One region of the Carnobacterium sp. GW821-FHT04C06 genome, then DNA from elsewhere that is predicted to be linked to it. Evidence: predicted binding sites of a transcription regulator. Region 1 holds the regulator's gene; the other holds the start of a gene.
What was found. The regulator HrcA, encoded in region 1, represses chaperone genes, less so after heat shock. The targets are predictions, from matches to a motif close to TTAGCACTCNNNNNNNNNGAGTGCTAA.
Positions count from the first base shown of each region.

Region 2: the regulator HrcA is predicted to act here: its motif matches at 2,539-2,565, upstream of groES (co-chaperone GroES).

Region 1 covers NZ_JBWKTN010000005.1:40,326-48,548, reverse strand. Annotated here, with positions in the region: gene hemW (radical SAM family heme chaperone HemW) at 1-170, shown strand, start outside; gene AC07SW_RS09690 (ABC-F family ATP-binding cassette domain-containing protein) at 489-2,087, shown strand; gene AC07SW_RS09685 (NUDIX hydrolase) at 2,232-2,696, shown strand; gene hrcA (heat-inducible transcriptional repressor HrcA) at 2,885-3,922, shown strand; gene grpE (nucleotide exchange factor GrpE) at 3,943-4,524, shown strand; gene dnaK (molecular chaperone DnaK) at 4,602-6,428, shown strand; gene dnaJ (molecular chaperone DnaJ) at 6,572-7,744, shown strand; gene lepA (translation elongation factor 4) at 7,905-8,223, shown strand, end outside.
Region 2 covers NZ_JBWKTN010000002.1:21,455-29,677, forward strand. Annotated here, with positions in the region: gene AC07SW_RS03415 (redox-sensing transcriptional repressor Rex) at 216-875, shown strand; gene AC07SW_RS03420 (YdiK family protein) at 912-1,115, opposite strand; gene AC07SW_RS03425 (CPBP family intramembrane glutamic endopeptidase) at 1,163-1,810, opposite strand; gene AC07SW_RS03430 (GNAT family N-acetyltransferase) at 1,846-2,313, opposite strand; gene groES (co-chaperone GroES) at 2,601-2,885, shown strand; gene groL (chaperonin GroEL) at 2,919-4,547, shown strand; gene AC07SW_RS03445 (ArgE/DapE family deacylase) at 4,668-5,810, shown strand; gene AC07SW_RS03450 (glucosyltransferase domain-containing protein) at 5,884-7,431, opposite strand; gene AC07SW_RS03455 (LTA synthase family protein) at 7,658-8,223, shown strand, end outside.

The DNA of each region.
Region 1 (8,223 bases):
TTTTTGATAAATTTCAGGTGTCCGTTTTTGAAGTCTATCAAGAGGTTATCGACAGTCTTGTAGCAGATGGGTTGCTTGAAGTTACCCTTGACAAAATTCGATTAACAGAAAAAGGGAAATTTTTAGGAAATGAAGTTTTCCAAGCTTTTTTACTAAGCAGCCCTAAATAAAAATAACGACTAAAACTTACCTGAATCAGGGAGTTTTAGTTTTTTTTTTGCCTCAGAGTATCAACACATTAAAAAATGTCAATTCTTGTTATTTCTATTTTAACGAGTTAAGATAAGGAAGAATCTATGAGTAGGGGGGCTTAAGAATGAAAACAACAATTGAACTTCAATTTGTGTTTAATATCGGGAACAATTTACCATTGCTTCATTGTGGAAAGACGAATCTCCTTTGAGATGAGTTATTCGATAAAAGCAATAAATAATCATCGGCTTGCTCATCTCTAGTCATTTAAAAACAATTAACTAGGAGATGAACAAATGTTAGTACAATTAAATTCTGTAACAAAATATTTCGATGGCAACACGATTTTAAATAAAATCAACTTTAAAATTGAGGAAGGCGAAAAAATTGGATTAGTTGGAGTCAACGGTTCAGGAAAATCAACTTTATTAAGTTTATTAATGAATGAGATGGAAGTAAGTGAAGGATCAATTTATCGGAATCCACACCGTAAAATTGGTTTTGTTAAGCAGATGTCAGATTTGACTATGACAAATACAATCAAAGAAGAATTAACGACGGTTTTTAGTGGATTGATTCAATTGCAACAGGAAATACAGCGGCTTGAAGTTCAAATGAGCCAATCAGAAACACAAGATTTAGAGACCCTTTTAACTGAATACGGTCAAAAAACGGAATCCTTTGCAATGCTTGGTGGATATGAATTTGAAGCTAAAATTGATTCTATTATTTCAGGAATGGGATTCAATTCTTTAAAAGAAACTAAAATCCAACAATTAAGTGGCGGACAAAAGACTAAATTGTCTTTAGCCAAACAATTACTAGAAGAGCCTGATCTATTGGTTTTAGATGAACCAACCAATCATTTGGATTTAGAAGCCATTTTATGGCTGGAGAATTTCCTGTTTCAATATCGCGGTGCTATTTTAGTAGTATCACACGACCGTTATTTCTTAGATAAATTTATCCAATCGGTTGTTGAGTTGGAAAGACACCAAATCACTCGTTACAAAGGGAATTATTCGAGCTATGTCAGTCAAAAAGAAAAAAATGAACAACTTCATTGGTCAAGATTTAAGCAACAAGAAAAAGAAGTGAAACGTCTTGAGACATACGTTGAAAAGCATATAGTTCGAGCAACCTCAGCTAAAAGTGCTAAAAATAAACAAAAACAACTAAATCGAATCGATCGTATCGATGCCCCACTAGCTTCTTTAAAAAGTGCTTATTTAAATTTTGAAATGGAGTACCCTTCTCATAAAGCTGTTCTAGCACTTGAAGATGTTGCACTATCAGTTAAACCAAATGAGTTATTACTAGAAAATGTTCAATTTAAAATAGAGCGAGGCGATCGGGTTGCTTTATTAGGTAGTAATGGAGTCGGCAAATCAACCTTGTTAAAATCAATTATTAAGGAATTACCCTATGCTGAAGGTTCAATAAAATGGGGAGGCAATACTAAAATAGGTTACTATGACCAAGAATTTCAATCATTAACCCCTGAGTTAACTGTATTGGAAGAAATGCGTCAAACATTTCCCGAGGAAGATGATTTAACAGTTAGACAAACATTGGCTAGCCTGTTATTTACGCAAGAAAATGTTGAAAAACGAATCAAAGATTTAAGCGGTGGTGAAAAAGGAAAATTAATTTTTGCTAAATTGATGTTAGCAAAACCAAATGTTTTAATTTTAGATGAACCAACCAATCATTTAGATTTAGCAACTAAAGATATGTTGGAAAAATCATTAATTAACTTTGAAGGAACTATTTTCTTTGTATCTCATGATCGCTATTTTATCAATAAATTGGCAACTCATGTATTAGAGTTGACCCCCAAAAAAACAACAATGTATCTTGGTGATTATCAGGGTTATCTTGCTAAAAAAGATTGAAACTCCATTTAATGAAAGAAGAGAAACTAAATCTCTTCTTTTTTTATTTCTAATTACATAAAATACGATATAATAGAAGTTAATGAACTAATGATGAAAGCTACTATATAATCGTTAACTTAAAAGATGAAAGAAGGCATATTTATGCAATGGTACACATTATGTTTTTTAAAACAGGGCACCAAAGTCCTGCTACTTAATCGACAAAAAAATCCATGGATGGGGCGGTGGAATGGAGTTGGCGGAAAAATTGAAGTGGGAGAAACGCCATTAAATTCTGCGATTCGAGAAATAAAAGAAGAAACAACAATTGACGTAAGTGAACTTTTTTATGGCGGCAAACTTCTTTGGACCGTAGATCACGAAATCACAGGTGGCCTACACCTGTTTCTAACGGAGTTACCAGAAAAAGAATATTTTTCAACACCAATCGCTACGAGAGAAGGAATTTTAGACTTTAAAGAAATTGATTGGATTTTTGATTCTAAAAATCAAGGAATGCCAGATAATATTCCATTTGTACTGAAGGATCTTTTACTCAATCCTCAAGAAAATTGCTACATGTGTTACTTTGAAAACAATCAATTTTTAAAAGTCGAAAAACAGTAAGCAAAGAGTGACAATGCTTATCCTGCTTAGTACGTAGAGCTTTCTAGGTACTAAGTAGGATTTTAACTATTTTTGGGAAAAACTCGTAAAAAAATAAGGGAATATTGTTGACAAAGTCTGACTAATTTGTTAAATTAATAAATGTATTAGCACTCGTTGTTGTTAAGTGCTAAAAAGAGGTGAACCAAATGTTAACAGAAAGACAGATCCTGATTCTCAAATCAATTATTCGATTGTATACAGATTTTGGAAATCCTGTTGGGTCTAAAACTTTGATGAGTGAGGCAGGACTAGATTTTAGTTCAGCGACGATCCGTAATGAGATGGGGCGCTTAGAAGAGCTTGGTTACATTGAAAAAACACATTCTTCTTCTGGACGGATTCCGTCAATAAAAGGCTATCGTTTCTATGTGGATCATTTAGTACACCCAGACAAAGTCAATTCAAAGGATTTAGCAACAATAAAATCATCTTTTGATTCACCGTTTCATGAATTAGATGAAATCGTTGCACAATCTGCTGAAGTTTTGTCAAACCTAACCAGTTACACGGCAATTACGTTAGGTCCTGAGTTGAAAGACAGTAAATTAACTGGTTTTCGCTTAGTTCCATTAAGTAATTTCCAAGTAATGGCCATCTTGGTAACAGATAAAGGGCACGTTGAAAATCAAATTTTTAATTTGCCAAAAAACATCAATAGTTACGAATTAGAAAAGATTGTTGCAATCTTTAATGATGAATTGATTGGATATCCTCTGGTTCTAGTTTATCAAAAACTAAAAACAGAAATTCCACAGCTGATTCAAAAGTATGTTCGTACGCCATCTGGAATTCTAGATGTATTTGATGACATCATCATGAAAGCAGCTAAAGAACGAGTCTTTGTTGGAGGTCGCATGAATATCTTAGATTTTTCAAATGCACTTGATGTCGAAAAATTTAAGTCGATCTATACACTGATGGAAAAAGATTCAGGTTTAGCCTCGCTGATTACCCAAAATCAAGAAGGAATCGAAGTCAGGATTGGGCAAGAGCTAGAGAATACCTTGTTTCAAGATTTTAGTTTAATTACAGCAACTTATAGTGTAATGGGACATGGAACGGGAACGATTGCTCTGTTAGGACCAACGAGTATGCCGTATTCAAGAATGATTGGATTAGTCGATGCTTTTAGAAATGAGCTTTCACAGAAAATGATGGATTATTACCAAGGAATGGAAAAATAATTTAAAAAGGAGATTTTGTCGTGTCTAACAAGAAAAATGAAAGTTTCCAAGAAGAAAAATTAGATGAAGAAATCAAAGCAAGCATGGATGAAATAGATGAAGCCACTTCCGTTGAAGAACCAGAAAAGGACGAGCAAGAAACAGCTCCAGTGGATGAATTAACTGAAGCAAAAGCAGCCTTTAGTGACATGGAAGATCGCTATCTACGCATTCAAGCAGAAATGGCAAACATGCGCAAGCGTAATCAAAAAGAACGCGAAGACGCAGCGAAATACCGTTCACAAGACATTGCCAAAGAATTGTTACCAGTGATTGATAACTTGGAACGTGCGATGGCAATAGAGGTGAGTGATGAACAAGGAGAAAGCTTAAAAAAAGGCTTAGAAATGGTCATGAATACCTTTAGAACAGCCTTGAAAAGTGAAGGAATTGAAGAGATTAACCCAGTTGGTGAAAGCTTTGATCCAAATTTCCATCAAGCAGTACAGACAGTGCCGGCAGAAGACGGTCAAGCCACAGATACTGTCGTAAACGTTCTACAAAAAGGGTATATCTTGAAGGATCGCGTATTGCGTCCTGCAATGGTTATTGTGTCACAATAAGTTTTAACTAAAAAACGGATAAGCTGATTTTTATCAGCGAACAAACTAAAAAATAACTAGTAAAGAGGGAATTTAAAATGAGTAAAATTATCGGAATCGATTTAGGAACAACAAACTCAGCAGTAGCAGTATTAGAAGGTGGAGAAGCAAAAATTATTGCGAATCCAGAAGGAAACCGCACAACACCTTCAGTAGTATCATTTAAAAACGGAGAAATCCAAGTAGGTGAAGTTGCAAAACGTCAAGCAGTAACAAACCCAAATACAATTGCTTCTATTAAACGCCATATTGGTGAAGACGGTTATACAGTTGAAGTTGAAGGTAAAAAATATACACCACAAGAAATTTCAGCTATGACGTTACAATATTTAAAAGGATTTGCTGAAGAATATCTAGGTGAAAAAGTTGATAAAGCTGTTATTACAGTTCCAGCTTACTTCAATGATGCACAACGTCAAGCAACAAAAGACGCTGGTAAAATCGCTGGTTTAGAAGTAGAGCGTATTGTTAACGAACCAACTGCAGCAGCATTAGCTTACGGTTTAGATAAAACAGACAAAGATGAAAAAGTATTAGTATTTGACTTAGGTGGCGGTACTTTTGACGTATCTATCCTTGAATTAGGTGACGGCGTGTTTGACGTATTGTCAACAGCTGGTGACAACAAACTAGGTGGAGATGACTTTGATAACAAAATCATCGATTACATGGTTGCAGAATTCAAAAAAGAAAACGGCATTGACTTATCAAACGACAAAATGGCCGTTCAACGTTTGAAAGATGCAGCTGAAAAAGCGAAAAAAGATTTATCAGGTGTAACTTCAACTCAAATCAGCTTACCATTTATCACAGCAGGCGAAGCAGGTCCATTACACTTAGAAATGAACTTAACTCGTGCTAAATTTGATGAATTAACACATGACTTAGTAGATCGTACGAAAGGTCCAGTTCGTCAAGCTCTTAAAGATGCTGGTTTATCAGCAAGCGAAATTGATGAAGTGATCTTAGTCGGTGGATCAACTCGTATTCCAGCAGTTGTTGAAGCTGTTAAAAAAGAAACAAATCAAGAACCAAATAAATCAGTTAACCCAGATGAAGTTGTAGCGATGGGTGCAGCAATCCAAGGTGGCGTTATCACTGGTGACGTTAAAGATATCGTGTTACTTGACGTAACTCCATTATCACTTGGTATTGAAACAATGGGTGGCGTGTTCACTAAATTAATTGACCGTAACACAACAATCCCAACTTCAAAATCTCAAGTATTCTCAACTGCAGCAGATAACCAACCAGCAGTAGATGTACACGTATTACAAGGTGAACGTCCAATGGCAGCAGATAACAAAACATTAGGTCGTTTCCAATTAACAGATATTCCAGCAGCACCACGTGGCGTTCCACAAATCGAAGTATCTTTTGATATCGATAAAAATGGTATCGTAAACGTACGTGCAAAAGACATGGGGACTGGTAAAGAACAAACAATTACAATCAAATCTTCATCAGGCTTATCAGACGACGAAATCGATCGTATGGTAAAAGACGCGGAAGCAAATGCTGAAGCAGATAAAGCTCGTAAAGAAGAAGTTGATTTACGTAATGATGTAGACCAATTGTTATTCTCAGTTGATAAAACATTAACTGAATTAGAAGGCAAAGTAGATGCTGACGAAGTTAAAAAAGCAGAAGAAGCACGCGATGAATTAAAAGCGGCTGTTGAAGCAAACGACATCGAAGCAATGAAAACAAAACGCGATGCTCTTAACGAAATCGTTCAAGCATTAACAGTTAAACTATATGAACAAGCTGCACAACAACAAGCAGAAGAAAACCCAGAAGCTGCTCAAGGTGGCGCTGATGATGTAGTCGATGCTGATTTTGAAGAAGTAGACGACAACAAATAATTTAATACAGATTAAAGAAGAAAAAGCCAAGGCAAAATGCTTTTGGCTTTTTCTTCTAGATGTGTTATGATTTTAAACGATAGTCGGACGTATCAGTCTATTCAATCAAAAGATTATGTTTACGTAACGATGGAGGGAAAGCAATGGCAAAGAGAGATTATTATGAAGTGTTAGGTGTTGCAAAAGACGCAACTGATGCAGATATTAAAAAAGCATATCGTAAATTATCAAAACAATTTCATCCAGATATCAACCAAGAAGCTGGAGCAGAAGATAAGTTTAAGGAAATCGCAGAAGCCTATGAAGTATTAAGTGATGCGGATAAACGTGCAGCCTATGATCAATATGGACATGCAAGTACAGATCCTAACTTTGGTGCTGGCGGAGGCTTTGGAGGCGGTTTTGGCGGAAGTGGTTTCGGTGGTGGCTTTGGCGGAGGCGGATTTGAAGATATCTTCGAATCATTCTTTGGCGGAGGCGGTCGTCAATCCAATCCAAATGCGCCAAGACAAGGTGAAGATTTACAATACACGATGAATTTAAAATTTGAAGAGGCGATTTTTGGAAAAGAATCTACCATCAAATACAATCGTGAAGATGAATGTGGAACATGTCACGGAAACGGTGCAAAACCAGGAACAGAACCCGTAACTTGTTCGAAATGTCATGGAGCCGGTTCAATTAATGTAGAACGGAATACACCACTTGGACGCGTTATGACACGTCAAACCTGTGATGTGTGTCATGGTTCAGGAAAAGAAATCAAAGAAAAATGTCCTACATGTCATGGTTCAGGCCATGTCAAAGAAGCGCATAGCGTAAAAGTTACTGTGCCAGCAGGTGTTGAAGACGGTCAACAAATGCGTTTACAAGGTCAAGGGGAAGCCGGCATCAATGGTGGACCTCATGGGGATCTTTATGTTGTCTTCCGTGTTGAAGAAAGCGACTTATTTGATCGCGATGGATCTGAAATTTTCTATGACTTGCCAATTAGCTTTGTACAAGCAGCCCTTGGCGACGAAATTGAAGTCCCAACCGTTCACGGGAAAATTAAATTAAAAGTCCCAGCAGGAACTCAAACAGGAACAAACTTCCGCCTAAAAGGTAAGGGTGCGCCTAAACTGAGAGGAACCGGTACTGGAGACCAACACGTGAAAGTTCAAGTCATTACACCGAAAAACCTATCTGAGCAACAAGTTCAAGCAATGCGAGAATTTGCCAAAGCGAGTGGAATTGAAGTGAGTGAACAAGAAACCAATATTTTTGATAAAGTCAAAGATGCCTTTAAATCAGACGGCAAGAAAAAAAGAAAATAAGAAAATGAGCTAGCCTGTTCCCTTAAGTAGTGACAGGCTGGCTTTTTTTTGAAGAAAAACGTAGCTCCAATTTGAACTTTTCTTGTATTTACTGTGTTTCATTGGTATAATTTACAATGACACTTTTTGGAATAAATAATGAAAGTAGGCACTAAATAGAATGAATAGAGATGAAATGAAACAGCGCCAATCGCAAATTCGAAATTTTTCCATCATCGCTCATATCGACCATGGGAAATCGACTTTAGCCGATCGAATTTTAGAAAAAACAAACACCGTAGCGGATCGAGACATGCAAGCGCAATTACTAGATTCAATGGATTTAGAAAGAGAACGCGGGATTACAATCAAATTAAACGCAGTTGAACTTAAATATACAGCCAAGGATGGAAACGAATATACTTTTCATCTAATAGATACACCAGGACATGTGGATTTTACTTATGAAGTTTCACGCAGTTTAGCGGCATGTGAAGGAG
Region 2 (8,223 bases), on a different contig from region 1:
AACGCTTGTGAATTCATTTGAATTATCAATCAATAATCCTAACAAATTAAGAAATTATTTGAGCAAAAAAGTAGTATAATATAGAAAAAATGCTATAATGATAATGCTTGGTGATTACTTAATGATTGTGAAGTAAATTCTTTTAAAATAGTTTTGTGAAAAAAAACAATAACTTTTTAAAATCAAGATACTATAAAATGTTGGGGGAAAGAAAGATGCCAAATCAAAAGATACCTAAGGCAACGGCAAAACGTTTGCCTATATATTACCGTTACTTACGTTTCTTACATGACGCTGGAAAAGATCGTGTTTCTTCTACTGAACTGAGCGATGCAGTCAAAGTTGACAGCGCAACAATCAGAAGAGACTTTTCTTATTTTGGTGCATTAGGAAAAAGAGGCTATGGATATGATGTTGAAGATCTATTGAACTTCTTTAGTAAAACATTGAATCAAGATCGTTTGACCAATGTCGCTTTAATTGGAGTAGGGAACTTAGGCCATGCCTTATTAAATTATAATTTCCATCAAAGCAATAACACTAGAATTAGTGCAGCCTTTGATGTAAATGAAGAGATTGTTGGAACGATTGCAAGTGGAGTACCAGTTTATCCAATGAGTGAGATGATTGAGCAATTGAAACTACAACAGATTGAAGTTGTCATTTTAACTGTCCCAGCACCTGTAGCTCAAGAAACTGTGAATGAATTAGTAGATGCTGGTGTAAAAGGCATTATGAACTTCACCCCACTGAGAATCTCAGTTCCAGATCATATTCGCGTTCAAAATGTGGATTTAACAAATGAATTGCAAACATTGATTTATTTCTTAGATCATTATACAGGTAATAATGACATCCTTGATTTAGAAGATTAAAAAAACGTTGAGAAAGAATTCTTTCTCAACGTTTTTTTAGTCTTTATTATGGTTTGTTATTTTCAAAAATAACTGTAACATTTTAGTTCCTCGAACAAAATCATTTGTTGCAATCACTACACAAAGAATTGAAAAGAATCCCCAGCCTGTACTTTTAACAAAATCAATCGTGAACCAAATAAAAACAGCAGCCATTACATAGTTGAAAATGATTTGAGTTAGAAAACTATTTTTACTCATTATTGATTTCCTTTCTATGCTCCTTTGTTAACTAACAACAAAGCAACTTATTTTAGTAGCACCATCTGAGAAATAAATACTAATGTATTCATTAACATATGTGCAATTATCGAAGTAGCAATATTTTTTGTTTTTACATATAGGAAGCAAAAAACAAATCCCATTGCTGAATAAAGCAAGATGTGTCCATCCATATGAATAAAGGCAAAGAGTAATGAGCTAATAACTGCAGCACCAACAACACCGGTTAAATCATAGAAAAAGCCGAAAATAACTTTCCTAAATACAAATTCTTCAAGAATCGGAGCAAAGATAGCGCCAGTAATTAAGAATAAAGGATACTTGTTTATGATTTCAATAATGTATTGTGTATTAGCAGAACCGGGGGGAATTTTTAAAACGGCTTGTTCGATTAAATTTGCAGTTATTTGAACAAAAATAGCTAAAAACATTCCTATAAAGCCCCACGATAAAACTTGTCCCTTTGAAACAGAAGGTTGAATAGTCAAACTATTTTTGATAGGAAACTTCTTATTTAAAAGTATCATAACTAAACTTCCTAGTATAAAGCAAGCGATAGTTGAGTAGATGATGACCGATGTTTTGGCATTACTTGGAACCAAACTCCCTAAAAGAGCGGGCAACGTTTGAGCGATAACATAGGTGACCAAAAGTGTAATTGCTGAGTTTTTCATTTTAAACCTCATTTCTAAAATTCATCTTGTCATAACTATAGGTACCTTGTCATATTAATGTCTGTTGTAACAAAGCCCATTTTTTTGTATAGCGAAAGAGCAACTTCATTATGACCAAATACATGTAAACTAATTTTATCAAAATGTATTGTTTTTATTTCTTTTATAAGTGTCTCTATTGCTTTTGTGCCATAGCCTTTTCCTCTAAAAGGTTCAAAAATAACGAAATCATAAATAAATGCTGATTTTCCAGTTTTATCGTGATGAGCGTGAAACCATAAATAACCAACCTTACTTGAAAGTGAAGGTTCAATTATTGAAAATAAAAACTCGTTTTCAGTATGAATGCCTTTAGGTAGAAGCTCGTTGAAAGTTGTCGTTGCAAGCGCAATAGCCTCATCACCAGACCAGGTTCCAGCTGCTACTTTATCTTTTGCGTAATCCAAAATTGATAAAGAGAGAAAATCATCAAAGTCAGATTGAGTCATTTTTTTTAGGTGCATAATCAAGACTCCTTTATGACGAGAAATAGTGGTTTTATCCGCTGAAAAAACAAATTCAGTATACAGTATACCACACTTGCCATAGTGTATGTTTTGGAAATAAAAAAAACAAAATCAAAATAAAAGAAATCCCAATGATTTGCAAATAGTAAGGAGTGAAAGGAGAAAAAAAGTTAACAAAATACTTGCATTCTATCCAAATTTTGATTAAGATAAAGAAGTGAGTTAGCACTCTTTGTATATGAGTGCTAATAGAAACAAAAAGATAAATAAATGGAGGGATTTACGTGTTAAAACCATTAGGAGATCGTGTCATGATAGAAGTTGCTAAAGAGGAAGAAAAAACTGTTAGTGGGATCGTTTTACCAGGTTCAGCGCAGGAAAAACCTCAAACAGGGACGATTATCGCAGTTGGTGAAGGTCGTATTTTAGAAAATGGTACTAAGGTCGAGATGGCTGTTAAAGTTGGAGACGTTGTACTATTTGAAAAATATGCAGGAACTGAAGTTAAATATGATGGAAAAGAATATTTAGTCTTAAAAGAACACGATTTAGTAGCAATCGTTGGGTAACAATAAAAATAAAAAATTATGAGGTGAAAAATAATGGCTAAAGATATTAAATTTGCAGAAGACGCACGTGGCGCAATGCTTCGTGGAGTAGACATTTTGGCAGACACAGTTAAAGTAACATTAGGACCTAAAGGACGTAACGTTGTTTTAGAAAAATCATTCGGATCACCTTTGATTACAAATGATGGTGTGACGATTGCAAAAGAAATCGAATTAGAAAATCATTTCGAAAATATGGGAGCAAAACTTGTTTCAGAAGTTGCTTCAAAAACAAATGATATTGCTGGTGACGGAACAACAACAGCGACTGTTTTAACACAAGCAATTGTTCGAGAAGGATTAAAAAATGTTACTGCAGGAGCTAACCCAGTCGGTATTCGTCGTGGAATTGAATTGGCAACCAAAGCAGCAGTTGAAGAATTACATGCGATTTCAAAAGTAGTCGATTCAAAAGAAGCGATTGCACAAGTAGCAGCCATTTCTTCTGGTGATGACGAAATCGGTTCGTTAATTGCAGAAGCCATGGAAAAAGTTGGCAATGACGGCGTGATTACAATTGAAGAATCAAAAGGAATCGAGACCGAATTGGACGTTGTTGAAGGAATGCAATTTGACCGTGGGTATTTATCTCAATATATGGTAACAGACAATGATAAAATGGAAGCTGTTTTAGAAAATCCATATGTTTTGATTACAGATAAAAAAATCTCAAATATTCAAGATGTCTTGCCTTTGTTGGAACAAATTCTACAACAAGGTCGTCCATTGTTAATTATTGCGGATGATGTGGATGGTGAAGCCTTACCAACACTTGTTTTAAATAAATTACGCGGTACGTTTAATGTTGTTGCAGTTAAAGCTCCTGGATTTGGTGATCGTCGCAAAGCGATGTTAGAAGACATTGCAATTTTAACTGGTGGTACTGTTATTACAGAAGATCTAGGATTAGAATTGAAAGATACAACAATTGATCAATTAGGTCATGCAGGAAAAGCTGTAGTAACAAAAGATGCGACTACAATTGTTGAAGGAGCCGGAGCAAAAGAAGCCATCCAACAACGTGTAGCTATCATCAAATCACAAGCAGCTGAAACGACTTCAGAATTTGATAAAGAAAAATTACAAGAACGTTTAGCAAAACTTTCAGGAGGGGTAGCTGTTGTTAAAGTTGGAGCAGCTACTGAAACTGAATTAAAAGAACGTAAATTACGCATTGAAGATGCCTTGAATGCAACACGTGCTGCTGTTGAAGAAGGAATCGTAGCAGGTGGTGGAACGGCTTTAGTGAATGTACAAGCTAAAGTGGCTGAAATTGAAGCAGAAGGCGACGTAGCAACAGGAATTAAAATTGTCCTACGTTCGTTAGAAGAACCATTACGTCAAATCGTAACCAATGCTGGACTTGAAGGTTCGGTAATTGTGGATAAATTAAAACATGCTGATTTAGGTATTGGTTTTAATGCAGCGAATGGTGAATGGGTAAACATGGTTGAAGCTGGAATCGTAGATCCAACTAAAGTGACTCGCTCTGCTTTGCAAAATGCAGCAAGTGTAGCAGCATTGTTATTGACAACAGAAGCAGTTGTTGCTGACCAACCAACTCCAGACATGCCACCAATGGCCCCTGGAATGGACCCAAGTATGATGGGCGGCATGATGTAAAAAACTAAAGAAGAAACCTTTAATTAAAGGTTTCTTCTTTTTTATTTCTGAGGGTTTATGATTGCAAACGCATGTTATTAAGTCTATGATTAAATTATTAAAAGAAAGAAGGAATGCTCTATGGAAAAATCAAAAAAAATTCAAATATTAAAAGATATTATTGATATAGAATCAGTTAATGGTAACGAAAAGGCTGTAGCTGATTATTTAGCTGATTTATTCAAAGAATATAAAATTTCAACAAAACAAGTAGCATATGATACAGATAGAAATAATTTAGTAGCTGAGATTGGAAACGGCACATCAAAAGTATTGGCATTTTCAGGACATATGGATGTTGTAGCGCCAGGTAATCTAGCAGACTGGACGACAGATCCTTTTAAAGCAGATGAGCGAGATGGAAAAATTTATGGTCGAGGTTCTTGCGATATGAAGAGTGGGCTAGCTGCAATGATCATCGCAATGATTGAACTGGTGGAAGAAAAAACCGAATTGAATGGTAAAATAAAATTATTAGCTACCGTCGGAGAAGAAGTTGGAGAGCTTGGAGCAGCTCAATTAACAAAAGAAGGTTATGCAGATGATGTAACATCAATGATTATTGGTGAACCATCTGGATACCGTATCATTTACACACATCAAGGTTCAATTAATTTTAGCGTAGCGTCTAAAGGTAAAAGCTCTCATAGTTCAATGCCAAAATTGGGTATTAATGCAATCGATTATTTAGTTGAATTTTACACTAAAGCGAATCATGAATTTAGAAAAACAGTTTATACAAATGATGTACTAGGTGATTTTATTTACAATGTTACGATGATATCTGGCGGAGAACAAATCAATAGTATTCCAGAAAAAGCAACGTTAGAAGGTAATATTCGTACAATTCCTGAATACGATAATCAAAAGACAATAGAAAAATTAAATGAAATAATTGAGGATTTGAATAAGGAAAAAGAATGCAATCTCACTCTAACGATTGAAGCCAACAAATTAGTTGTTAAAAGTGAACGAGATTCAGATATTGCCCACATTGCTCAAAAAATTGCTGAAACAAAGACAGGGCAAAAAGTACCATTACTTGGTATGTCTGGAACGACAGATGCAGCTGAATTTATTAAAGCAAAAAATACTTTCCCAATTATTGTTTTTGGACCAGGAAATGAAACGCCCCATCAAGTGAATGAATATGTGGGTGTAGATAATTACTTGGATATGATTGAGGTTTATAAAGAAGTTAGTATGGTATATTTAAAAAAATAGATTTATTCTTTTCTGGATATAAAAATAAGCCCCCATTCAATATTTTGAACTGGGGCTTATTTTATTGAATAAATTAATCGTCTGAAAGTTTTATAAAGATTGTTTTATCAACTATTTTTATACTATTTTTTGATGGGAAATTAGAGAGTTCTTCTCTTATTGTTGAACCTAAAATAGCATCATTTTCATTAGGCAACTTAAATGGATACCCTAGAGTGTTCATAAAACCAACAGTTCGGATACTGGTTCCATAAGTTGTTCCAATATCCCATGCAAAGAATGAATGACTAAGTGATTCTCCAGGAATAAGTGCGGACGATTTTGGTGTATGTGCACCCAAAATAAGTAATGAATAGTCAGAAGGATTATTTATTCCTAGAGAGTCTAGTTGAGTATTGATACGGTTAGCAAAAGTAACATCTTCATTAAATTTTACATGTTCTGAGTAAAGTAAATTAGCAGTTGTAGTACTTTGTTGGAATGCTATTATGATACTAACGATAAACAGAATTTTTTGAAGAATGTTATTTTTAAAATGCAATAACACATAGTAAAAATTAAAAGCTATCACAAATTGAACAGTCGGCATTTGTGCACGAATAGCTTCCGCATTTCCTATAAATATTGTTAATAAGAATGGAGATAAATATAAAAGAGCTAAACAAAATATTTCAAGGTAAATAAAATGAACCTTTTTGATAATCTTAGAAATTAAAATGGGAACTGTTAATAAAATTGTAAGTAAAAAACTATAATTATAAAAAAGTCCCTTACCTAAGACAGCAATTTTTATTTGAGTAGTAATTCGATCTAAAATATCATCTAGAGGTAATTTCCCCCAAAGTATTTGTTGGCTAAGGTAAGCAGATCCAGCGGTAGTTATCAATTTACTATTTAAATAAATTAAAGCTTTAGCTAAAATTAACGAACCTACAAAGACAATTAAATATTTTAAAATAATAAAACAGTAGTCCATTAATTTAAAATCACTAGTTTCATTTTGCTGGACATGCAAAATAAGTAGTACGCTAGCTATTGCACCTGCAATATAGAATAAAAGTAGAGATTGGTAGGTTAAAAATGCCCATGAAACTAAAATAATAGCAGGTAAAGCGAAGAGTATTTTTTTTGTTTCTATAGAAAAATAAGTTAATAATAAAGCAAGGACAATAAAAAACATTGCAAGTGATACCTCAAAACTTTGAAGTATAAAGTTAAACTGTTCTGCAAAGATTGGATGTGTTAAAAAAATAATTGTTAAACTTAAAAGACCAATTTTATTTGTATATTTTCCTAAAATACGGTAAATAAGGTAACAGAGTAAAAAACAGGTTAAAAATAAAAAGAAATAGGTTAAAAAATTTGCAACAAAAGGATTAAAGAAGTTTTGTGAAAATATTTTTTTTGAAAAAACTAATCCAATACGATCAATTGTACGCCAGGCAGCCATTTGTCCACCAAAATTAGTAATAATTGCTTCCGTATCAATTGAGTAGTCAAGGTAAGCTAATTTTATTCCATAAGTTAAAATGATAAAAAAAAGTGTAACAATGATTAATAGTTTTGACTCTCTTGCAAATCTAAGTAAATGCTGCTTTTCATTCTTAAAAAATTGATTCATAATTCATACCTCTTAATTTATTTATTTCTATACTATTATAATTAGAGCATTTAGAAGCAATAATGTCAATTATTGCGAGTTATTTTACTTGATTTTTCATTGAAATTTCGCTTTATTAATAGTTGTTTTATTGATATACTATTGCTTGATATATATTAGGGGAAATTACTATAGGGGTGTAGTTTTGAAAAATAAAATAAAAATAGTATATGTAGTAGTTTGCACAATGATGGTATTAGTACTTCCGTTTTTTTATCTACTGTTATTACAAGCTTCTCAAAGCGGTTTTGATTTTAAGGAAGCAGGTCAATTTTTTTTAGAGAATATAAATATCTTTTTTATGAGTTACGTCTTAATTCTGACACTGACACTATTCGTTCTAAGTGTAACAGGAAGCTTTATTGTAACTGAGTTTTTTAGTATGATTTTGTTTGCAGGTCTTTCTTTTGCCAATAATCAAAAAATGATAGCTCGAAATGCATCGATATATCCAGAAGATTTATCAATGATTAAAGAATTGAAACTTTTAGTTACGATGATTGATGGAGATGCAGCATTTAAGATTATTGCGTTAATCTTATTTTTAGTTCTACTTTGTGTTGGAAGTTTGATTTTTGTGAAAAAAAGTATTAAATTAAAATTCAATAAAAAAGTGTATTATTTCTCTAGGTTAGGCTTATTGATTTGTAGTTTAACAGTGTTATATTTGATGAGTAATATAAACGAGTCAGACAGCATTGCGAACAATTTGCAAAACAAGCTAGAAATTGAGTTTGTTGAATGGAGTCAACC